DNA from 3 places in the Sphingomonas sp. R86520 genome. Region 2 is predicted to be linked to each of the others. Evidence: riboswitches for the same ligand, from Rfam matches in the RefSeq annotation. Region 2 holds a riboswitch; each other region holds the start of a gene.
The links. A riboswitch is a leader RNA that binds a small molecule or an ion and turns the genes downstream of it on or off. The one in region 2 is predicted to bind cobalamin.
Positions count from the first base shown of each region.

Region 1: another riboswitch for cobalamin. It lies ahead of SJY41_RS11895 (TonB-dependent receptor plug domain-containing protein); the one in region 2 lies ahead of SJY41_RS04865 (HoxN/HupN/NixA family nickel/cobalt transporter).
Region 3: another riboswitch for cobalamin. It lies ahead of SJY41_RS06630 (TonB-dependent receptor); the one in region 2 lies ahead of SJY41_RS04865 (HoxN/HupN/NixA family nickel/cobalt transporter).

Region 1 covers NZ_JAXHBZ010000001.1:2,608,862-2,616,733, forward strand. The annotation lists gene SJY41_RS11870 (TonB-dependent receptor domain-containing protein) at 1-229, shown strand, start outside; gene alr (alanine racemase) at 341-1,366, opposite strand; gene SJY41_RS11880 (ABC transporter ATP-binding protein) at 1,416-2,195, opposite strand; gene SJY41_RS11885 (FecCD family ABC transporter permease) at 2,186-3,154, opposite strand; gene SJY41_RS11890 (ABC transporter substrate-binding protein) at 3,151-3,948, opposite strand; gene SJY41_RS11895 (TonB-dependent receptor plug domain-containing protein) at 3,945-5,843, opposite strand; cobalamin riboswitch at 5,957-6,173, opposite strand; gene SJY41_RS11900 (TonB-dependent receptor) at 6,209-7,872, opposite strand, start outside.
Region 2 covers NZ_JAXHBZ010000001.1:1,011,540-1,019,411, reverse strand. The annotation lists gene SJY41_RS04875 (glycoside hydrolase family 97 protein) at 1-133, opposite strand, end outside; gene SJY41_RS04870 (LamG-like jellyroll fold domain-containing protein) at 130-3,468, opposite strand; cobalamin riboswitch at 3,712-3,929, shown strand; gene SJY41_RS04865 (HoxN/HupN/NixA family nickel/cobalt transporter) at 4,096-5,157, shown strand; cobalamin riboswitch at 5,213-5,428, shown strand; gene cobW (cobalamin biosynthesis protein CobW) at 5,528-6,577, shown strand; gene cobN (cobaltochelatase subunit CobN) at 6,586-7,872, shown strand, end outside.
Region 3 covers NZ_JAXHBZ010000001.1:1,444,303-1,452,174, reverse strand. The annotation lists gene SJY41_RS06645 (deoxyribodipyrimidine photo-lyase) at 1-717, shown strand, start outside; gene SJY41_RS06640 (alpha/beta fold hydrolase) at 1,011-1,859, shown strand; partial or broken gene SJY41_RS06635 (IS481 family transposase) at 1,958-2,109, opposite strand; gene SJY41_RS06630 (TonB-dependent receptor) at 2,150-4,189, opposite strand; cobalamin riboswitch at 4,358-4,594, opposite strand; gene SJY41_RS06625 (dihydrofolate reductase family protein) at 5,003-5,668, opposite strand; gene SJY41_RS06620 (glycoside hydrolase family 2 TIM barrel-domain containing protein) at 6,068-7,872, opposite strand, start outside.

The DNA.
Region 1 (7,872 bases), 1.6 Mb from region 2:
CCGCGTTCCCCAGAACCTCGACGATTATGACATCCCTTACTACCCGGATGTGTTCTACATGGACGTCAAGCTCGGCGTTAACATCACGCGCGATACCAACTTCTACTTCGGTATCGACAACCTGACCGACCGTCTTCCGCCGCTCGGCTCGACCGGTATCGGTGCAGGTACGGCGATCTTCGAACCACTGGGCCGCAAATTCTATGCAGGGTTCCAGGCCAAGTTCTGATCGTCCGATCGAACATGGCGTGACGCGGGGGTCGGTGGTTTCCACCGGCCCCCGTTTCGTTTTGAGGGACTGGACGTGTCGGCGATCGGCGGGTTGCGCGCGGGCCGACGACTACCGCCAATGGCGTGCGAAACGGCCGCCCAGCGCCGTCAGCAGTTCATATTGTGACATGCCGGATACCGCCGCCGCCTGTGGCAAATCGGTATCGAAACCGATCCAGTCGCCTTCCGTCAGAGACGGCATTGCGTCGACGGACACTGCCACCAGATCCATCGAGACCCGGCCGATGACGCCAAGCCGCTGCCCGTCCGCCCATGCTGTTCCGCGATCGGAATAGCCGCGGAAATAGCCGTCCGCATAGCCAAGGTTGACGATCGCCACGGCGGTGTCCGCTTGCGCAGTCCAGGTCGCATTATAGCCCACCGTTTTCCCTGCCTCGACACGGCGGCGCTGGAGGATCTGGGCTTCGATCGTCACGACCGGTCGGATCGCAGCATTCAGATCGGCGCGAGGCACGCCCCCATAGAGCGCCAGCCCCGGCCGGGTCAGGTCGAACGCATAGCCGTCGAGCGCGATACCCGCGGAATTGGCCAGGCTCATCCGCTTGGCCGTTGTCGTGCCTGCCAGTGCCGCGAACCGGTCGCGTTGCACCGCGTTCATCGGAACGTCTTCGTCCGCGCACGCGAGATGGCTCATCAGCGTTTCGATCGAGAGACCGTCGAGAAGACCCTCCGCGATATCGTCCGCCGACACTCCGAGGCGGTTCATTCCGGTGTCGACCATAACGTCGCATGCCCCCCCGCCGGCTGCTTTCCAGCGCGCGACCTGGGTAGCGGTGTTGAGGACCGGGCGGGCGAAGCCGGCAGCCGCGGCGGGCATATCTTCCTCGCGGACACCGTGGAGGACGGACACGGTCAAGCCCAGCGGTGCTAATTCGGCCGCTTCCTGCCAGTTCGAGACGAAGAAGTCGCGGCAGCCTCCATTCGCCAACTGCCGTGCGACTTCGACCGCCCCCAGGCCGTAGCCGTTAGCCTTGACCGCAGCGCCGCACGCCGCGGTGCCGCTCATGCGGTCGAGCGTACGCCAGTTCTGGACGAGGGCGTCGCCGTCGAGGCGGAGGCGGAGGGGGGCAGGAATGTCGATCACCCGGCGCGGGATAGTGCCCCGGACCCTGCGCGTCGACCGTCTATGCCGCTTCGATGCGTCCGACCGGCACGAGCAGGCGGCGGTCTCCGTCGTCGAGCGCCGCAACGCGAACGCCGAACACGCGACCGAGCGTGTCCGCGGTCATCACGTCGGCGACCGGACCAGACGCTACGATCCGACCGTCCGAGATCAGCAGCGCGTCGTCGGCGGCACGCTGCGCCTGGACGAGATCGTGCAGGACGATTGCCACCCCCGCCCCGACGGCCGCATATTTTCGCAGCCGCGCGAGCAAGTCGATCTGGTGCGAGGGATCGAGGCTGGCGAGCGGTTCGTCGGCGAGCAGCCAGTCGGGTTCGCCCGCCAGCACGCGCGCCAGCAGCACGCGCGCGCGCTCGCCGCCGGAGAGTTCGCCGACCGGGCGATCGGCAAGGTGCGTGGTCTCGGTGTCGTGCATCGCCCGCACAACGGCTGCATGATCGACTGACGACGGCGCGGCATGCGCGCCAAGGTGTGGCAGGCGGCCGAGCGCCACGACATCGCGCGCGACGATGTTCCAGTGGACCGTCGCGTCCTGCGGCAGGTAGCCGATCGCGCGGGCACGGGCACGGGGGTCCATTGTCGCCACGTCCTGCGTATCGAGCCGGACGCTTCCCCCGCTACGACCGACCAGCGCCGCGGCAGCTTTGACCAGCGTGCTCTTGCCGGCGCCGTTGGGGCCGAGGATCGCGGTGACGCGGCCGGGGCGAAGGTGCGCGGACACATCGTGCAGGACAGTGCGCTTGCCGAGCTTCACGCTCAGCGCGTCGACGATCAAATCCATGCGCGGCCCCGTTCCTTGACCAGCAACCCGAGGAAGAACGGCGCCCCGATCAACGCCATCGCGACGCCGAGCCGGACTTCGCCGGCGCCGGGCGCAAGCCGCACGAGGCTGTCCGCCGCGAGCACCAAAGCTGCGCCACCAAGCGCGGAGGGCAGCAACAGCGCGCCCGGTCGGTGGCCAAAGAGGGGCCGCAAGAGATGCGGCACGACCAGCCCGACGAAACCGATCACGCCGGTGACCGCGACGCCCGCGCCGATGACGAGGCCGGTACCGAGCACCACTAGCAACCGCACCCGCCCCATCCGCACGCCGAGCGACCGCGCCGCCGCCTCGCCCAGCGACAGCGCGTCGAGCGACCGCCCGGTGAACATCAGCAAGACCGCGCCGAGCAGCATCGGTGGCAAGGCGAGCTTGATATCGTCCCAACCGCGATCGGTCAGCGCGCCCATGATCCAGTCGATCACCTCGGCGACCGCATAGGGGTTCGGCGCGATAGAGATCAGAAATGCGGTCAGCGCACCGGCAAGGCTGGCGAGCACCGTGCCGACTAGGATGAAGGTGATCGCACTCGGTGACCGCCATGTCAGCGCGGCGAGCAACGCCACCGCGCCCCCTGCCCCGACCATCGCGGCGGCGAAGATCGCCGGCCCGGAGCCGACCCCGAAGATGATCGCAGCCACGGCGCCGAGGGCTGCCACCGACGACACGCCGACCACCGCCGGGTCGGCGAGCGGATTGCGGAGATAGCCTTGCAGGACAGCCCCCGACAGCCCGAGCGTGGCGCCTAGCGCGAGTCCGAGCACGGCGCGCGGCAACCGTAGCTCCAGAATGATCCACCACCGCGGGTCGCTCGAGAACCACGCTTCAAGAGGCACCCACACCTTGCCGCAGCCGAGCGACAGCCCGAACAGCACGACCACCAGCAGGCAGAGCGCCACAAGCTTGAGCGCGCGATTCACGACACGCTCGCGCGGATCGCGGCGAGGCGTTCGAGTGCCGGCGGAATGGTCGACCCGCCACAGTTGATCAGCACACGCGGAAAGACGGCTTGCGGCGTGTTCGGCAGCAGCCGGTGGCGCAGTGCCGTCCCCCGACCGACGCGTTCCGACGCGATCACCACGGCAGGCGGACGCGTCACGATCGTTTCGGCGGAGACCGTCCCGGTATGCGTCAGCCCATAGCTCGCGGCGGCGTTGCGGAAGCCGACGCGTGTCATCATCTCGTTCAGCAACGTGCTCCCCCCGGTCGCGAGATCTCCGCTGATATAGAGCAAGGCGCTCTGCGACGGTCCATCCTTGCGGCTCCAGCGCGCCACTGCATGATCGATATCTGCATTGATCCGCGCGCCGCCCGCAGGCGCACCGACGGCGTCGGCAATCTGCGTGACCTGCGCCTGGCTCTCCGCGATCGAGTCGGGAATGCCAAGCAGCAGCGTCTTCAACCCGGCCCGCGCGTACGCCGCCTGGGTAGCAGGCGGCGTATAGGTGCTGGCGATGACGAGGTCGGGGTGCAGCGCAATCACCTCCTCGGCGGTCCCCGCGGTCGCACGATAACGCCGCGCGACGTCGAGCGGGATCGAGGTCGCGGACGGATCCTGCGAATACCGGCTGATCGCGGCGATCCGCGCGGGCGGCAGGATCCGGACCAGCACCGAATCCACGCACGGGTTGGTCGAGACGATCCCCCCGCCCCCGCTCGGCGGTGCTGCACAGCCCCCGAGCAGCAGGGCGGCAAGGATCGGCCCCAGCCTCACTTCAGGCGCAACCGCACGCCGCCATACGCCGCCCGGCCATAGGTGCCGTAGCCGGTGACTGTCTGATAGCTCGCGTCGGTGACGTTATCGACGCGACCGTAGATCGCGAACCGCTCACCGATCGGAAACTCCGCGCGGACGCCGCCGATCGCATACCCATCGATCCGCGTCGTATTGGCGGCGTCGTTGAAGCTGTCGTCGACCATCGTCACGGTGCCGCCGATCGAGAGCCCGAACGGGAACCGGTAATCGGCGTTGACGCTGGCGGTCTGCTGCGGACGGCGCGCAAGTTCGTTGCCGTAATTCGCGCCGATCGAGCGGTTCTCGGTGTGGATGTAGCTGTAGTTGGCGGTGAGCGTCAGCGCATCGACCGGACGCAGCGCCAGCGTGAATTCGACCCCGTCCGCCTCGGCGCGCGCGACGTTGTTGTACACACCGAACGGGCGATCGACGCAGATCGAGCCAATTGTCGCCTGCTCCGCCGGACTGCAGTCGCGGAAGTCGATCTGGTTGCGCGTGCGGCGATTGAAGTACGTCACGCCGACGCGGGCGCGGTTATCCAGAAACGCCTGTTCGACGCCGACATCGAAGTTGCGCGCGGTCTCCGGATCGAGGTCGCGGTTCCCGTAATCCGAGAAGAGCTGGTACAGCGTCGGCGCCTTGAACCCTTCGCCATAGCTCGCGCGGACGGTGGTACCGGTGCGCAGCGCCAGTGCCGCATTCGCACCGAACGTGGTGTGGTTGCCGAAATCCTCGTGATCGTCGTTGCGGACGCCGCCGGTCAGCGTGAGGATGTCGAGCGGCTTAACGATCAGTTGGCCGTAAACGCTGGTGATCCCGGTATCGGCATAGGTGAAACCGTCGTTGAAGCGGCTGTTCTCGCGCTCGACGCCGGCGACGACGCGGACTTGGTCGAGCGGACGGAAGTCGCCCTGATATTCGTAGCGCTCGCTGCGGCCGCGGCCGATGAACGACGGGTCCGCGCCGAACGCCGGTTCGTAATTGTCGCGGTTGATGTCGGCGATCGTGAACGCGACCCGGTTGTTGAACCGTCCGTCGGCGAAGTTCGCGTGAAGGCCCGCATAGCCGTAAAGCTCCTGCGTCTTGCTGTAGTCGGCGGTGTCGGCGAACTCATATGTCGGCGCCGGGAAGCCATCCAATTCGACCCGGCTGTCCGCGAAATACCCGCGCAGGTCGAGGCCGATCCCAGGCGTGAACTCGACGCCCAGCCGCCCGGTCGCGCCATATTGACGGTACCCGTCCCGCTCCGTGCCGTCGGCCGCCGACGAGATGCCGTCGGTCTTCAGATAGCCGCCGGTCAGCGATCCCGACACCGGCCCCTTCGCGCCCGACACGCCCGCACTCGCGAACACGCTGTCGGCATAGCCATATTCCGCATTGGCGCGTGCCTGAACGCCTTCGGTCGGCGCGGCGGTGATGATATTGACGACACCGCCGATCGCCTGGCTGCCCCATGGCACCGAGTTCGGCCCGCGCAACACTTCGATCCGCTCGACCGAACTGGACAGAAGATTGCCGAAATCGAAGCCGCCGCCGGTCGACGAGGGATCGTTGACGCGCACGCCGTCGATCACGACCAGAGTCTGGTCGGATTCGGCGCCGCGGATCCGCACGCCGGTCAGCGCACCCAGCGTGCCGTTGCGCGTGACTGTGACACCCGGCGTGGTCGCGAGCAGATCGGACACGACGACGGTCTGGCGACGCTCGATCTCGGCGCGGTCGATCACGGTCACCGCCTGACCGACTTCGCTCGCGGGCTGCGCGACGCGGGTCGCGGTCACGACGAGTTCGGGCGCGTCACTGTCGGGAATGTCCTGCGCATAGGCCGGCGATGCGATCAGCGCCGCGCTCAGGAGAAGGAAGAATTTCGTCATGGGGTACGTCCTGCAAAACCACCCGCGACCATTCGCGGAGCGGCAGACGTCTCTCGCTCGAGGGAACCCCGTTTGATCGGGACACTCGTCCGCGCCGGAGCACCCGCCCGCGCAGTGGATCGACCGTGAACGGCAGGTCTCCTGGCTTCCGGGTCATCGTGACCACCCCGCCTTCCCGGATCGAAACCCAGTGGCCTAATCGGGGTGGCCGCTATCCGGTCACAGTTGCGGGGACAGCGCCGGTCTTGCGGACTTGGGTCCTGAAGACCTTTCCGCGCACCGGCTTCCCTTTTGATCCCGTCACCGGGAACCCTTCACGCCGTTGCCATTAGTCGCGGCCCGGACACGGGTCAACGCGCACCGGTTCAACGGATGCCGTAGCGCAACCCGACCCAGATCGTCCGCGGCGTTGCGCGCTCGACGATGTTCGCGCCGCTGATCCCCGCCTCGACCCGCTCGTTGAACACATTCTCGCCGCGCAGTTCGGCGACCAGCGAGCGCATGATCGGCACCGCCGCATACGCATCCAGCGTCGTCGCTGGATCGAGCACCCGCGTATTCTGGTCGTCGTCATATTGCTGGCCGATATGCCGCACGGTCAGCGACAGCGCCGCCGCATCGTGCCGCCAGTCGATCGTCCCCGACACCTGGTCGCGCGGTGTCTGCGCCGGTCGCAAGCCATCGAGCGCGGCGGTAATGCCGGAGCCCTCGACCGTCGAGTTGGTATGCGACCACGATGCCTGCACGCCGAACGGCCCCGGTCGATACGACGCATCCAGCTCGAACCCATGCGCGCGGATCGCATCGAGGTTCTGGCGGATGCGGTAGGTCGTCACGCCCGGTAAGACCTGCGTCGGAGTGGTCGTCGTCACGTTGGCGATCGCATCCTTCAGCCGGTTGTAGAAATACGTCGCGGCGATGCTGACCCCCGGCGCAGGCGTCAGCGTCACGCCGCCTTCGACCCCGGTCAGCCGCTCCGGCGACAACACGGCATTCGCCGCCGTCGCATCGTTGCCGACGCGGAACGGGCGATACAGTTCGTTGAGCGTCGGCAACCGCCACCCGCGATAGCCGGCGGCGCGCACCGTAATCGCGTCGAGCGGCTTGTACGCGATCCCCGCACGCCCCGTCGTCTCGCTGCCATTGCGGTCGGCGTAGCGCAGATTGGTCAACGCGGTGCCGCCCGCCAGCGGGCGTTCGGACAAATAGCCGCCGTCGATCGACCACCAGTCAATCCGCCCGCCGAGGCTGAAGGTGAAGTCGCCCGCGACCAGGCTGCCGTCGGCGAACACGCCGGTCGTCGTCGTGCTTCCGCCCGCCTCGCGCCGCCGTGTCGGCACAGTGTTCACGAAGGTATAGAGTTCCTGCGTCTTGCCGCTGACGTCGCGGATATCCGAGCCGAGGCGCAACGTGATGCTCTCGCCCAAGGGCGGCGCAATCTCGATCCGTCCGCCAAGCCCGGTCGCCGGCGTATTATACTGGTTCAGCGACTGGATCGCGGTCGTCCGCGTGGCATTGATGCTGTTGAAGCTGCTCGCGAACGCCCGCGTCTGCAGATAGGCAAGCGCCGAATACCCCCAGTTCCCGCGGCCGATCAGGCGGATGCTGGCGTCGGCGCCTTCGCTCTTGTTGTCGGTAAAGTCGCTGCCTCGGTCGCGCCTGTCGGTGAACGCGCTCGCATTCATCTGCAATTCGGTCTTCGCACCGACACCCACGACGGTCCGCAGCGCACCCGAGGCCTGCTCGTACGGTGCCGCCCGATCGACGATGCCGCGGCTTTCCTCGACCGTCGGGGTAAAGCCATCGCCGCGCGCATACGCGCCCGACAACGTCGCGAACCCCGATCCACGAACCAGTGCTGCGGATCCTTGCGCGTCGACCGAGTCGCGGCTGCCGTATGCGACGCTGCCCTGGAACGGCGTCAGTTGATCGGGAGTCGCGCTCTCCAGCTCGACGGTGCCGGCCAGTGCACCGGGTCCCTGGTACCCGCTACCGCCGCCGCGCGTGACGCGGATCCGTCCGAGCCGGC
Region 2 (7,872 bases):
CCACGCGGTAGGTCGGTTGCGCAGCGGCGTTGGTGCCAAGCGTGACCGCGATCTGCCCATCCGGCGAGGAAACGGATTGCGCGAGGACCGGCGTCGATCCGAGCAACGCCGCGACGAATACCAGCGCCTTCATCGTACCGTTCCCCCTGCAACGTTCCAGCCACGCAGCGCGACATGCGCCGAAGACGCCTTCGCTGTCGGATAGCGTATCTCGACCGTCCGCTGGTCGCCCGGCAACAGCGAGACGTAATTGTCGCTGAAATAGGCGGGCAGGACCTGCGTGCCGTCGGCGTTCATCACCGTCAGCTTGGTCTCGATCGCGGGCGTCGCGCTGGTATTGCGCAGCGTCACCGCGGTCACCGTGTCCGCGCCGTCGACCCGCGTCGCCGATGCCGTGTCGAGCGTCACCGCCGCAAGACCGTTCAGCGCCTGGAACTGCGCATCGTTCGCCGCCTGCCAGTAGAAGTTGGTCGACAACAGGTTGCCTGCCGCATCGCTCGCCTCCAGCCGGACGAGCGCGACGCCGTTCGCGGTTGCCGCCTTGGGATCCAGCGTGAACGCATCGCTCGCCGCCTCGCCGGAGGCGGTGATCGTTGCGGACTCCTCGGCGATCGTCCGGTTGTCGAGCCCGACCACCTTCGCCTTCACCGTGACGCCGCGGAGCGGGGCCAGACCGTTATTGACCAGCACGACCTTCCAGTCGGGCAGGTTCATCTGGACATGGACCGGCTCGGACGCCTTCTTCACGCCGTAGAACGAGGCCTGCGTGTCATAGTCCGAACTGAAGATGTTCCACGCCGACGACGGCCATGCCGGCTGCGTCATCCACAGCATCCGACCGCTATGCTCCGTCCACAGCTTCGCATTCATCCCCTCGAAGATCGCGCGGTACGATTCATACTGCATCATCTGCGCCTTGCGCTCGAAATCCTCGAGGCTGGTGCCGGCGCCGAAGCGCGTGGCGAGCACGTCCATATACGTCTTCACCGCGCCGTTCCCGGTCTGGTGCCAGTCGTGATACGCCCATGCATCACTGATCGGCCACTGATCGGCAGGCGCCATCGCGCGTTTCCACGCCTCCAGCGTCGGCAGCGACGGCGTGCCGCTCTCGACCGAGAAGCCCTTGGCGTGCTGGGTGAAATACTCGACCGGCGGGCGCCAGTTGTACGGCCCGGAGTTCTGCAGGTTCACCCGGTTGGACGAGCCCATGTAGAGCCGCGTGCCGTCCTCCTTGTCGATCAGCGTCTCCAGCGCCTCGTTGAGGACCGGCTGCGGCACGCCTTCGTTGCGGCCGAACCAGACGACGATCGACGGATGGTTGCGGTATCGCTTCACGACGTCGGTCGCGTTGGTCATGAACAACGCCGGGTCCTGCGCCTCCAGATTATAGTCCTGCGTCGATTCCCAGAAATCGTTGAGGATCATCAGGCCGTATTCGTCGGCCAGATCGTAAAACGTATCTTCGGTGTTCTGCCCGACCCAGTTGCGGATGATGTTGAGATGCGCGTCCTTGTGCAGCTTGAAGAATGGCTCCAGCCGGGTCCGGTCGACGCGCTTCATGAAGTCGTCCATGCCGATATTGCCGCCGCGTGCAGCGATCTTCACGCCGTTGACGCGGATCACCAGATACGGTGTCAGGCCGTCCTGGTCCTTGATCCGGGTGACCGCGGGCGATGTCTCGGCGCCCGGCACGAGGCTCGCGGCCCAGCCATTGGCGACCTTGCGGATGCCGGTATGCGAACCGTCGACGATCCGTTCGCCGCGCTGCCGCGCCTTCGACAGGTCGATGCCGACACGGTCGAGGTCGCCGTCCTTGTCCATCAGCGATATGTCGTACGTGACCTGGCGGATGCCGAAGCGGACGTGCTTGGTGTCGCTCGCGGCGCCGTCGACCGACGCGGTCAGGGTCAGGTCGTGCAGGGCAGGGGCGCCGTAGCCGTTCGGCCACCAAAGCTTGGGGTTGCGCACCATCAGCTGCGGGAAGTCCGCAGGCTTCAAGACGACGTTGGCGGTCTGGCCCGGCGCGAGTGCCACCTGCTTCTCGACGACGACGTCATCGAACGCCGCGCGAACGGTCGCAGTCACCGACCCAGCGGAATGGTTCGCAACGGGTACGCCGATCTCGACCGCCGCCACGCTGTTGTCCGCCTTGGGCAAGGTCGTCACGACCTGCGCATCGCCCAGCGTCGCGGTCCCCGTGGTGGTCAGCGTCACACCGCGCCACAGGCCGATGTTGCGGTCGCGGATGCTCGGAATCCAGTCCCACCCCTCGGTCGCGACGAAGGTCGGGCCGTCGAGCATCATCATGCCGCCATTCTCGCCGACCCCCGACGTCAGCGACTCTTCCTGCGCGATGCCCGGATGCGGCGGCGGCGACACCTTCACGGCGACCGCGTTGCGTCCGGGCAGCAGCTTGCCGGTCACGTCGAACTGGCCGCGCACGAACGCGCCCTTCATCGTGCCGATCGGCGCGCCGTTGAGCCACACTTCGGCACTGTAGTTCACGCCGTCGAAATTCAGCGTCTGGCGTTTGCCGACGGTCGCTGCGGGCGCCTCGAACTCGGTGCGATACCAGTAATCCTGCCGCGCGAGGCTTTCCGGGATCGTCATGTTGTTCAGCCCGAATGCCGGGTCGGCATAGACGCCGCGGTCGACCAGCGTCGTCAGCACCGTGCCAGGCACCGTCGCCGCGTACCATGTCGACGCATCGAAGCCCGCGCGGCTCAGCGTGGCGCCGGGCGCAGTTACCTTCGGCGCTTCGGCCAGACGCCAGCCGGCAATTGTCCAGGCATTCTCGCGCAGCGGCGCGATAGCGGGTCCGGTCGGCAATGGCTTGGCGACGGGAGCGGGGAAGGGGGCCTTCGATAGCGGCCGGGTCCAGGCATCCTGCGGGGTGGTCTGGCCCAGCGATTGGCGGACCTGCACCGGCCAGTCGGGGCTCGCATCCTGATAGACGACCAGCGCGTCCGGTTTGGTTGCGGCGAGTGCGCGCACGGCGTTCGTATCGAGTGCATTGGCCTGCAGTGTGAAGCCGGAAACGCGACCACCGAACGGCGCGACCGTCGCGACGGACGGTACGGGCGCGGCGGTCATGCGGCGTTGCGCGACCTGCCGGCCGTCGACGTACAGGCGGGCCTGACCCTCCTCGAGCGTCGCGGCGACGTGATGCCAGCTGCCCGCCGAGATCCGCGACGGCGCGATCAGCGCACCGGCTTCGGTGACGAGGCTCGGGCGGCCCTTGTCGAGCGCGAGATAACGGCGTGGCCCGGTCGCGATATCGCCGAACCCCGCGACCGGCACGTTCCCGTCACCGATCGTCCGCGGTTCGATCCATCCCGACAGCGTCCAGTTCGGCGCGTCGATCGGCTTGGCATTATCGCCACCAATATTTGTCTTGAGGGTGTCGCCGCCCGCAGGGGCCGCGACGTTCAGCGGCCCATAGCTCTGGGCTGACAATGTCGTCGCCATACAAAGCGCCAACGTCGAAACAGCGCTCGCGATCATACGCTTGCCCATCGTCATCCTCCCGTACGCAGAGTCTCGATCGCTCCGCCTTCGGCAAGGAACATGACGCAGCATGGCGAAAAAGCCAAATTGAATTACGAATTGCACGAGATGGGGCCGCTGCGTAATGGTTTGCGTCGAGCAGCCATGCGTATTGGCAGCGCGGCGAAAGCAGGATACCCGATCATCCAGGTGACGGATCGACGTCACCTGCATGATCGCGTCGGTGCCCTTCGGGGCTTGATTGGGAATGCGGTGCGGACGGTTCGCCGTCCAATGCCGCGGCTGTCCCTGCAACTGTAAGCGGTGAGCGAGACGCACGGGCCCTTCGACTGGAGGGCAGCCACTGGGGATTACCCTGGGAAGGCGTGGCGTGGAGCTTTGACCCGTGAGCCAGGAGACCTGCCGGCGTCTGGTCGCTCTTGTCCCGGTCCAGGGGGTGACCGAGGCACGGTGAACGCCGTCTGAGCGACGACACGCGCGGCAGGGGCCGCACGGCGACGCGCGTCGGCCGCTCATGGCGTCCGGTCTTCGCGCGTCCCGGCCGTTCGCGGCAGGCCCCCGTCCTCGTCGGACGCCGGGGAGTTCTGCATGACGACGTTGACGATAGGGAGACCGGTCGAAAGGCCGACGCGCGCCGCCACCCGCAAGCGGATCCGCTGGATGTTCGCAGGCCTGGTCGTTGCCAACATCGCCGCCTGGGGCTGGGCATTTTCGCTATTTCACGCGCAACCGCTGATGCTGGGCACCGCGCTGCTCGCCTGGGGGCTCGGCCTGCGCCACGCGGTCGACGCGGATCACATCGCCGCGATCGACAACGTGACGCGCAAGCTCATGCAGGACGGCCAGCGCCCGATCGCAGTCGGCTTCTGGTTCGCGATCGGCCATTCCGGCATCGTCCTGATCGCGGCCGTCGCGATCGCCTTCACCGCCAGCGCACTGTCGCAGTTCGAGGCGTTCAAACAGGTCGGCGGCGTGGTCGCCACTATCGTCTCCGCCGTGTTCCTGTTCACGATCGCGGCGATGAACCTGATCATCCTGCGCTCGGTCTGGCGCACCTTCGGCCATGTTCGCAGCGGCGGTACCTATGTCGAGGAAGACCTCGACCTGCTGCTCGGCAATCGCGGCCTGCTCGCGCGGCTGTTCCGCCCGATGTTCCGGCTGGTCACGCGAAGCTGGCACATGGCACCGCTCGGCTTCCTGTTCGGGCTGGGCTTCGACACGGCGACGGAGGTCGCGATCCTCGGGCTTTCCGCGAGCCAAGCCGCCGACGGCCTCTCGATCGGCACCGTCCTCGTGCTCCCGGTCCTGTTCGCGACCGGCATGGCGCTGGTCGATACCGCGGACGGGGTCGTCATGCTCGGCGCCTACGAATGGGCGTTTGTGAAGCCGATCCGCAAACTCTATTACAACATCACCATCACGCTGATCTCCGCCATAGTCGCGATCGCGATCGGCGGGATCGAGACGCTGGCGCTGCTCGGCACGAAGCTCGGCCTGTCCGGCGGCGTGTGGGACGTCGCCGCGGCGCTCGGCGAGAACTTCAACGGCCTGGGCTTCGCGATCATAGGCCTGTTCGTGCTCTGCTGGGTGCTGAGCTTCGCGATCTACCGCTGGAAACGCTTCGACGAGATCGAAGTCGTGCACGGATAGCTGGCGGCCGGTCGCAAAGTCCTTTAGGTCGCGCCTTCGAGGGTCGGTTGGACCGAACCTCACAGATCGCGCCGGTGCCCTTCGGGGCTTGAATGGGAATGCGGTGCGGAAGGGTTCGCTCCTCCAATGCCGCGGCTGTCCCTGCAACTGTAAGCGGTGAGCGACACGCACGCGCCCTTTTACGGGGCAGCCACTGGGCGAAATCCTGGGAAGGTGTGCGAAGAGCTTCGACCCGCGAGCCAGGAGACCTGCCAGCGCAACGGTCGCTCTTGCCATGATCCAGGGGGTGGTCACGGCACGGTACTCCGTCTGAGCGACGAACAGGCGCGGCTGCAAGGTCGTGCGTGCGTGTGCTCGAAGGAGAATAAGAATGTCCGACCGTTCGCCCGATCTGGCCAAGGTCCCCGTCACCATCGTCACCGGCTTCCTCGGCGCCGGCAAGACCACCCTCATCAGCCACCTGATCCGCAACGCGAACGGCCGCCGCCTCGCCGTCGTCGTCAACGAATTCGGCACGCTCGGCATCGACGGCGACATCCTCAAGGGTTGCGCGATCCCCGATTGCCCGGCCGAGAACGTGATCGAACTCGCGAACGGCTGCATCTGCTGCACGGTCGCGGACGACTTCATCCCGACCGTCGAGGCATTGCTCGCGCTCGACCCGCGCCCCGATCACATCCTGATCGAGACGTCCGGCCTCGCGCTGCCCAAGCCGCTGCTGAAGGCATTCGACTGGCCCGCGATCCGATCGCGCATCACCGTCGACGGCGTCATCGCGCTCGCCGATGCCGAGGCGGTCGCCGCCGGCCGCTTCGCGCCAGACGTCGCGGCACTGGACGCCCAGCGCGCCGCCGATCCGAGTGTCGATCACGAGACTCCGCTCTCGGAGGTGTTCGAGGACCAGCTCGCCTGCGCCGACCTCGTTCTGCTGACCAAGGTCGATCTCGCCGGCCCCGAGGGGGTCGCCAAGGCGCGCGCGGTGATCGCCGCCGAGTCCGCAAGGCCGCTTCCGGTGATCGACCTGACCGACGGCATCATCGATCCGCGCGTGATCCTCGGCCTCAACGCCGCTGCCGAGGACGACATCGCCAGTCGCCCCTCGCACCACGACGGCGAGGACGATCACGAGCATGACGATTTCGACAGCGTCGTCGTCGAACTGGGCGAGATCGCCGACCCCGCGGACCTTACCGCGAAGATCGAAGCGCTCGCTCGCACCGCCGACATCCTCCGCGTGAAGGGCTATGCCGCGGTCACCGGAAAGCCGATGCGGCTCCTCGTCCAAGCAGTCGGCGCGCGCGTCCGCACGCAGTATGATCGCCTTTGGCGTGCCGACGAGCCGCGCCGCACGCAGCTCGTGGTGATCGCCGAGCACGACCGTATCGACGAGGCCCGCATCAAGGCCGCGCTGGACGCCTGAGGCCCAAGATGCACGTCGTCTTCCGCGAGACCCATGGGCTGGAGGAAAGCGCGGTCCCACAGGACCTCGCCCAATCCCCGGCGGATCTCGTCGTCCTGTCCTTCTCCGACGGCGACCTCGGCGCGTTCGCCGCAGGCTGGAGACGTGCGGACGCCCTCGGAAGCCGCTTACCCTCGCTCCGCCTCGCCAACCTGACCGCACTCCAGCACCCGCTCTCGGTCGACACCTATGTCGAACAGACGCTGGCGGGCGCGAAGGGCATCCTGATCCGGCTGATCGGCGGGCGCTCCTATTGGAGCTACGGCCTGCAACAGGTCGAAAACCTCGCGCGGGAGAACCGCATCGCGCTCGCCGTCCTCGCTGCAGACGGCCGGATAGACATGCGCCTCGACGCCGCCTCGACCATCCCGCTCTCGACGCTGCGGCGCCTCGCCCAGCTTTGCGACACCGGTGGCGCGGTCGCAGCGCAGGCGGCACTAGCGCAATTCGCGCTGGCGTCTGGCTGCTACGCCGGTCCCGTCACCGGGGTCCGCGCGATCGCCGACGTCGGTGGCTGGCAGCTTCACGACGGCGCGACGTGCCCGGCCGCCTTCGCCATGAACGCGCGACGTTCGCGCATACTGCTCGTCTTCTACCGCTCCTATCTCACTGCCGCCGACCTACACCCGATCGAAGCACTCCACGCCGCACTGACCGCGCGCGGCTTCGACGTCATCGGCCTGTTCGCACCGTCATTGAAAGCCCCAGACGCAGCCGGCTGGCTAACCCGCTGGGTGGAAGCTTTGAAACCCGCCGCGATCGTCAACGCCACCGCCTTTTCCGCCCGCGGTGCCACCGACACCACACCGCTGGACGCCGCCAACGTCCCGGTCTTCCAGATTGCGCTGGCCACCTCCGATCGTGCAGCTTGGGCGGGCGCGACGCGAGGCCTGTCGCCCGCCGACCTCGCCATGCACGTCGTCCTCCCCGAAGTGGACGGCCGCCTGTTCGCCGGCGTCGCCAGCTTCAAGGAAGCCGCCGCGCGTGATGGTGACCTCGAATATACCCGCCGCGAACACCGTGCGGACCCAGCCCGCATCACCGCGATCGCCGCCCGCATCGAAGCCCGGACGAGCCTCGCCAGCAAACCGGTCGCCGAGCACCGCCTCGCGATCGTCCTCTCGACCTACCCCGGCAAGACCTACCAGATGGCCCACGCCGTCGGTCTGGACGCGCTCGCCTCCACGCAGGCGATCCTCGCCGACCTCACCGAAGCCGGCTACGCGATCATTCCCGAAACCGGCGACCTCGCCACG
Region 3 (7,872 bases), 430 kb from region 2:
TCGGCGCGGAACGACGCCACGAGGGCGGAGGGCGCGAGCGGACTATCGCCCTATCTGCATTTCGGCGTGCTGGGCCCTCGCGAGGTGATGGCTGCGGTCGCCGCGGCCGATGCAGCGAGCAAGCATAAAGCCAAGTTCGCCGACGAGCTGCTCGGCTGGCGCGAGTGGTTTCACTACCAGGCGCGAGTGCTCGTCGCACCGGAACGCTACGACCGCGTCGCCGGCTGGGCGGTCGACACGCTCGCGCACCATGCAGGCGACCCCCGACCCGAGCTGGAGACGGTGCACGCGCTCCTGCGCGGCGAGACTCGCGACGAGACCTGGAACGCCTGCCAGAAGCAGTTTCTCCTCGATGGCTGGATGCACAACAACCTGCGGATGTACTGGGCCAAGCGCATCATCGCGATGACGCCCAGCCCGGAGGCGGCATGGGCGACCGCCTGCTACCTCAACGACCGGCTGAGCCTCGATGGTCGCGACCCGTCGACTTACGGCAACATCGCCGCCATGTTCGCAGGCTCCCCCTCGGACCGTGAGCGGCCGATCTACGGACGCGTCTCGACCCGCGGCGACGGCTCTACCCGGCACCGGGAAGGCGGCGACGAATGGCTTGCTGCTGCAGCGTCCAGGCCGGTGCCGCTAGTATCAGTTCCGGCAGAGGTGCCCGTCGATCCGTATCTGACTGGCGAGCCGACAAGCCCAACAGTTGCGCGGTGAAGCACCCTTCGGAACGTGCGAAGCGGTTGAACGACGGCTTCCGCCAGAATTAGTCATTTCTCAGCACGGCACCTCGTCGTCGAGATCGTCCGCGAACTGCGGGTTTGTCGGCTGCTCGCACTGCTGATCGGCTGCCGGCGGGCGTTGCACCACGACACCGGGTAAGGTCTGACACGAGGAAGAGGCGGCCCTCAACGCTGCCGGATTGTCGCCAGCCGGTCATATTCGGCAACCCGACCGTATCCATACCCCTCGCGTATATCCCGGCACCCTAGCGACGGAAGAAAACTGATATGCCGAGGCGTGGTTATGTTGACGGTCCGTTCGGGCAGATCCATTTTCAACACCTCGGCGAAGGCGCGGCGGTTGTTCTGCTGCATCAGGTGCCGATGACGTCGGGCCAGTTCGACCTGGTGTACGAACCGCTTGCGCGGCGTGGCCTATGGGTGATCGGCATCGACATGCCGGGCTTCGGGTTGTCGGATCCGACACCGTTCATACCGAAGGTCGAAGATTATGCGCAGGGCATCACGCCCGTGCTTGACGCCCTGGGGATCGATCGCGCGTCGATCGTCGGTCACCACACGGGTGCCCTGGTCGCAACCGAGGTTGCCATTCAATTTGCCAACCGTGTGGATAAACTCATCCTCAACGGCCCGTTGCCGCTCACCGAAGAGGAGCGAGCCGACTATCTGGCATCGGGCCATCAATGGGAGCTAGGCTTTGGTCCGCGTCCCGGTGGCACGCATCTGACCGAACTGTTTGCAATCCGTGACGGTTTTGCAGCGGGCACGGTCTCTCCCGAGCGCTTGAGTGATTACGTCGTTCAAGCGTTTTCAGGGCGAGGTGCATTCTGGTGGGGTCATCATGCTGCCTTCCAGTATCGTCATGAGGAGAGTTTGGCGAAGATAACGCAGCCCGCAATGATCCTCACCAACACGGGCGATATGATTTATCCGATGGCACATCGCGCGCACAAGATCCGCCCCGACTTCGCGTTCGCGGAACTGCAGGGCGGCGGCGTTGATATTGTTGATCAGCAGCCCGAAGCTTGGGTAGAAATAGTCGCCATGTACGTCGGTACTAGCCGCGTAGCTGATTCCTCGCAGGGAAACCAACAAGAGCACCGAGTAATAAACTGACGGAGCCCTGCCACCTCGAAGAACGAGCGCGGATCGGCCATAAATCCACCCATTAACCGCTCAGACAGCACTTCGACCGCTAAGCGTGCCGTCCAACCGATGAAACTGTCTGGCTCTGACGTCCAGCTTTTGGCGATGTATTCGTAAGGCGTAAGGCCACTGAGCGTTTTGAGCCGATGGGCGAAATTGTAGGCCGCCATCAAGTCGGCGAAGTGACCCGTAGTTGCTCGTGGATCTCATAGTGAAGGCGATCGCCAGCTCCCCCTAAGCTGGCGATCATCTTGCATCTTCTAGAAGTTCACTCGGGCACCTAGGCGCAAGGTGCGCGGCTCTACTACGCGGCTCAGCCGGCCCTCGGTCGGTCCCGAAATATCGACCGAGGGAATGTAGGATTCGTAGAAATAGGCAATGTCCTTGTCATGGCTGTCCAGGATGTTGAGTACCTCGCCATAAACGTCGAACCGTCCAATCTTGCGGGCGGCCCGGACGTTGACGACGGTACTTCCAGAGTCCCGGACGCTGTTGTCATCGAGCAGCGGGTAGGGCCCGAGATGACGGACACGCACGCTGGCCTCCCACGGATCGAGCACCAACGCGATCCCGGCGGATGCGGCGTTCTCGAAGGCGTTGGGAATGCGGTCGCCGGTATCGTAGCGCGACCGGCTCGCCGTGTAGTTGCCATCGATCGCGAGCCACGGCCTGGGACGCCAGAACGCTACCAGTTCATAGCCGCGACGCCTGCTCGCGCCGGTCGGTTCGACCGCGTTGGAATCGCCGATGAACCGCAGTTCGCTGTCCACGTCGAGCCACCAATAGGTCGCAGTCAGCGTGACACCCGACAACTGCCACCGTGCGCCGACTTCACGGCCGCTGCCGCGGACCAGCACCGGCACCGGTGTTTCGACGTTGACCGCGCCGCGCACGTCGTTGGAGTGAAAGCCGCGACCCCAATTGCCGTAGAGTTCCAGCCAGGCAGTCGGTGAATAGGCAATCGATGCCTTCGGCGACAGGATCGTGTCGTCGCCGCTGCCCTCGCCCGCTACGACCGCCGCCGGATCCCGCGCCCGGACGACATAATGATAATAGTCGCCGCGGACTCCACCGATTAGGCGAAGCCCCGCAACCGGTGTCCAGGTCGCTTCGCCATACAGTGCTGCCGACGCTTCCTCGACATGGTAGCGGCCGATTGACGAGAGGAACGATCGCGCGCTGGTGCGATAAACACCGACGCTGCCGATATGGTCATAGCGTTCCTCAGTGCCGAGCGAGACGGCGAGGGTGGGTGCAAGCGTCCAACGCTTTTCGCCGCGCGCCCCGACGATCCAGCGTTTGTCGAACTGACGGATCTGCGCGCTGGTCCCATCCGGTTCGGTGTAGGTTGGATTCGAATACATCGACCAGTCGTAGAACTGGCCATAGAAATTGGCATGCCAATCGGGTTGGCGGACCGCGATGTTGCCTACGAGCCGGGTGGTCTCGCCGCGTGCAGTCGGATCGGGCGAGCAGAACACGTCCTCGCAGAGCGTGGTGCCAATGATCCGCTCGGGTATCTGTTCGGTCGGGCGCCAGGTCGCGCGATAGGCGTTGAACGAGGCCTCGATCTGGCCTGCGCCGGCTGGAGCGATATATTTTGCGAAGCCTGACACGTGTCGCAGGTGCTCGGGTTCTTGCCATGGCCCGTCATAGATCTTCGTCTGCGCGACAAGTGTGAGTTTACCGGCGCCGACACCGTCGATCGTGCCACCGGCGGCGATCCGGCCATAGCCGTAGGAGCCGCCCTCTACCGATAGAAAGGGTCGAGCGAGACCGTCGGTCGTCGTCATGTAAGCCGCGCCTGCCAGTGCGAAGTCACCGCCATCGGCGCGGTAGGGCCCTTTGCGGAAATCCTCACGCGCGACGATCTCGGGAATCAGCCCGTTGAGGTCGAGATAGCCCTGACCGTGGCCATGCGTCCGCAAATTCATCTGCACGCCGTCGATATAGGTCGTGAAGTCCGACCCGTGATCGAGATTGAAGCCGCGCAGAAAATACTGGTTGGCCTTGCCGCTGCCCGAATGCTGCGCGGCGACCATGCCGGGGATCGCTTCCAGCAGTTCGGCGACGCGCAGCAGCGGTCGAACGAGAAGGTCCGCCCCGGCAACCGTGCCCTCGCTTGCTGCGTGTGCGACGCCGATCTTCGCTTCGCCGCGACCGAACACGACGATGTCGATCGGTGACTGTGTCGATGCGCCCTCGGCCTCGTTTGCCTGAGCCCATCCAGGCGTCGTGATGCACATCGCGGCCAGCGCCGCGCATCCGAGCCATCCAGTGCGTGATTTCGATTCTTTCATGTCCGTCCCCCGTGCGCCAAGCAACTTCGGACGGGGGCGTCCGCTACGAACGGTCGGCGCGCGTCGGCAGGCGGACGCAAGCGCCCGCGACACGAACCGATGCGACCCCCGTCGCTCGTTCGTCGCTCAGACGGAAGAACCGTGCCCCGACCATCCCCTGGACCAAAGCAAGAGCGACCAGACGCTGGCAGGTCTCCTGGCTCACGGGTCGTCGCTCGATATACGGCCTTCCCGGATTCCGGCCGATAGGGCGTTGGTCCAGTGGCTGCGCCCTCCTGAGAGGGCGCGATGTACATCTCGCTCGCCGCTTACAGTTGCAGGGACAGCCTCGGCTTCGGGAGAGCGTCTCCCATACCGTGTTCCCTTTTAAGTCCCTTTCGGGACACCAGCGTGATCAATGTCAGACTGGTGATCCCAGCCTGACCTGTGCTGCGTACCTGTGATGATGCCGATCCGCAAGATTGCCGCGAACACATATAAAGATTTCCTTATATGTGTTCGACTTCTGCCAAAAGCTGCGACGCGTGAAGCGTCGCCTCCGCTAACACCTGAATTCGGAAGTTCTCAAAACAACATCTTTTCAAGCCATGCGGCAGGGCGCAGAATGTCCTCTATCTTCAGTCGCTTCCCACAGTGATCAGTCCTTCTGCATCCTTCCGCTCACAGATATGGCAGGAGAGACCATCAGTCTCGGGCGCCACATCGGCGGTATAGCATATCCACCCGAACGACCGTGTTCGCGCGGTTGTAACCCAGCACCGAGCATCCGCTTCTGGTTGAGCGCGTCTGGGGTCTGGGAGCACGGATTCGGGCTTACCAGGTCCCTTCGTTCATCCGCCGCTGCCGTTCGGTCTCCGCCGCGCTGGTGCTGGGGTGAGGATGGTTGATCCGCGGAACCGGCCCGGTCGGTAACCAGCGGGTGACGATCACGCCTTTCGTGCCAACTTGATGGTCGATCAGTCGCAGCGCACCTGACGGCGTGCCGTCGCCGAACAAGCGCTTGCCGGTCCCGAGCATGACGGGAAAGGTCATCAGCACCAGTTCGTCGATCAGTCCGGCAGCGAGCAACGGCGGGTAGAGCGTCGATGAACCCTGGATCAGCAAGTCGGGACCGTCGCTCTCTTTCAGCGCTCTGATGGCGGCAATGCCGTCGATCCGGTGGCTGTTCGCCCAACCGAGCGGCTGATCGCCACCGGTCACGACATATTTTTCTGCCGCCGTCAGCGCTGCACCCATGCCCGCCATCTCGCCGTCGACGAACGGCCAATAGGCTGCGAAGATATCGTAGGTCCGCCGCCCTAGGAGTAGCGCGTAAGGCGGGGTGAAGAGCGCGCCCAAAACCGGATCGATGACATCGTCGCCTATGCCGAACACCCAGCCGCCCTGGTCGAAGTCTCCGGTTGGATCTTCGGTTGGCCCCCCGGGCGCTTGCATCACGCCATCGAGCGATACGAACGCCGCACCGGTCAACTTGCGCATGGATCAAATCCTTTCGATGGACGTCTCACCAACTTCTATTCTCGACGGGAAGGGGTCGCGGGGCAAGAGCGCAATCGTACCTCTGCGGGCGTGAATGAGGGCCAGTATCAGGACACGGCGGAAGGACGCCGAACGTCAGCAACGCGGTCATCCGCCGGCGCGCGGTCTATACTGGCGGGAGTAGATTGCCGCCAAGTATAAGCCGTTCGATGTCGCGGCGCGAGAGCGCGCCGAACAGGCGGGCAGATCCGGCTGACTGATCGAAAAGGCGGTCGGCAACCACCATGTACGAGAGGCCGGACCCGCATGTACCGGTAAGCGGACAATACGGGATCTCGCGCTCGATCAAAGGCGCAGGGATTGCACCGATTAGGACCGAACTTTCGGTACGGGGGTCAGTCACCGAACTTTCGGTACGGGGGTCAGTCGTAGATTGAATCGAACGGGCGCTATCGGGACACGGTATTTGGGCAATGGACGGCCTTGTGCATTCCAGGTCGTGTCGCCGCCCAATCCCGATTGCAGCGCGTCTACCAGCACCGAAACATGGCCATGCGGCACGATATCCGTGCTCTTGCGCGTACCGGGCGCGCGTCGGGACAGATCCTCATAGGGGAACGCGAGCGCATTCATCGACAGCGGATGGTCGCCGGCCAGCCTCAGAGCGGTCTCGCCGTCGCCGTCGAGTGTCATCGAGCGGACGTCGCTCTTGGTACCCGTTTCCTGCGGACGCATGAAATTGTGGTTCTGGTCGGCGATGGCGCCGCGCCACAGGCCGATCGCCGCGCTGGTCTTGCGATCGGCGTAGTTCTCGTGCGGGCCGCGGCCGTACCATTCGACGGTCTTGAACCGGCTGGGTGCGGCGAACTGGAGGCCGATGCGGAGCGGGTCCGACAGGTCCGCCTTCAGCGGTGTGAATTCACCGGCAATGTCGACGCTGCCGTCGCCGCGCATCGTGTAGCGGCTGGTGAAGCGGACAGCCGCGTTACCCATGACATAGCGGACGGTGACCGCCGCTGCGCCCGAACCGATGCGCTCGGCCTTGACCAACTCGACCGTGCGCGTGGCCGACATCGCGAGCCACGGCGCATTCGCCGCCTCGCCCCGCGTGCCGATATCGTTGTCGGTCAGCGCCCGTGCGAAATTGGGCGCGCCACCGCTCAACAGTTCGTCTCCGCCGACGCGGTAGCTCGCGATCAGTCCGGTCGTGCGGTCGATCGTCAGGCTGGCGTCGCCGGCCGTCAACGCGATCATGCCGCCGGTTTCCTGCAAGGTGGTGCGACCGCGCGGTATCGTGACCGGCGCAGGGACCGGCGTACCCAGCGCGAACTGGTCCCAGCCGACGACGTGACCGGCCGGCACCAGCGGGATCGTGCCAGCCTTGGCGCGGGCGCTGATCGTGACGAGATATTCGGCACCCGGCTTGGCGGGCAGTTTCGGCAGGGAAAGCGTGAACGGCTCGGTCGCATGGGCGGCGGTGTGCAGCGCCGGCACCGCGCCGTGCGCGACGGGGACGCCGTTCTCGTTCACCGTCCAGTCGAAGTCGAAGCCTGACAGATCGCGGAAGTCGTGGCGGTTGGTGACGGTGAACCGCCCGGCGACCGCGTCGACGGCAGCGAAGATGACCGGCGCATAGACCTTCTGCACCTCGAACAGCTGCGGATGCGGCGTGCGATCGGGGTTGAGCAGCCCGTCGCCGAACTCGATCTCGCCGCCGGGGTTGGGGCCGTATTCGCCGCCATCGCCCCAGTATCGCCGGCCATCCTTGGTGTAGCGATACATCGACTGGTCGACCCAGTCCCAGATGAAGCCGCCCTGCAACCGGTCGGGCCGCGCATAGATCGCGTCCCAATATTCCTTGAAATTGCCGCCGGAATTGCCCTGCATATGGGCGTATTCGGACTGGATCATCGGCTGCTTGAACTCGGGATGCTGCGCATAGTCGAGCATCCTGGCCGGGCTGTCGTACATCGGCGCGTAGATGTCTGCGTACGCGTTCGGCTTGAAGTCGTTGATCTGGCTGTAGCCGAGATACGAGATCAACCGGGTCGGATCGATCGCGCGCGCGTCCGCCGCGGCTTTCTCGAAGCTAGGGCCGGTGCCCGCCTCGTTGCCGAGCGACCAGAAGATGATCGACGGATGGTTCTTGTCGCGCTCGACCATGTTGGTGACGCGGCTGACATGCGCAGCCTCCCAGGCGGGGT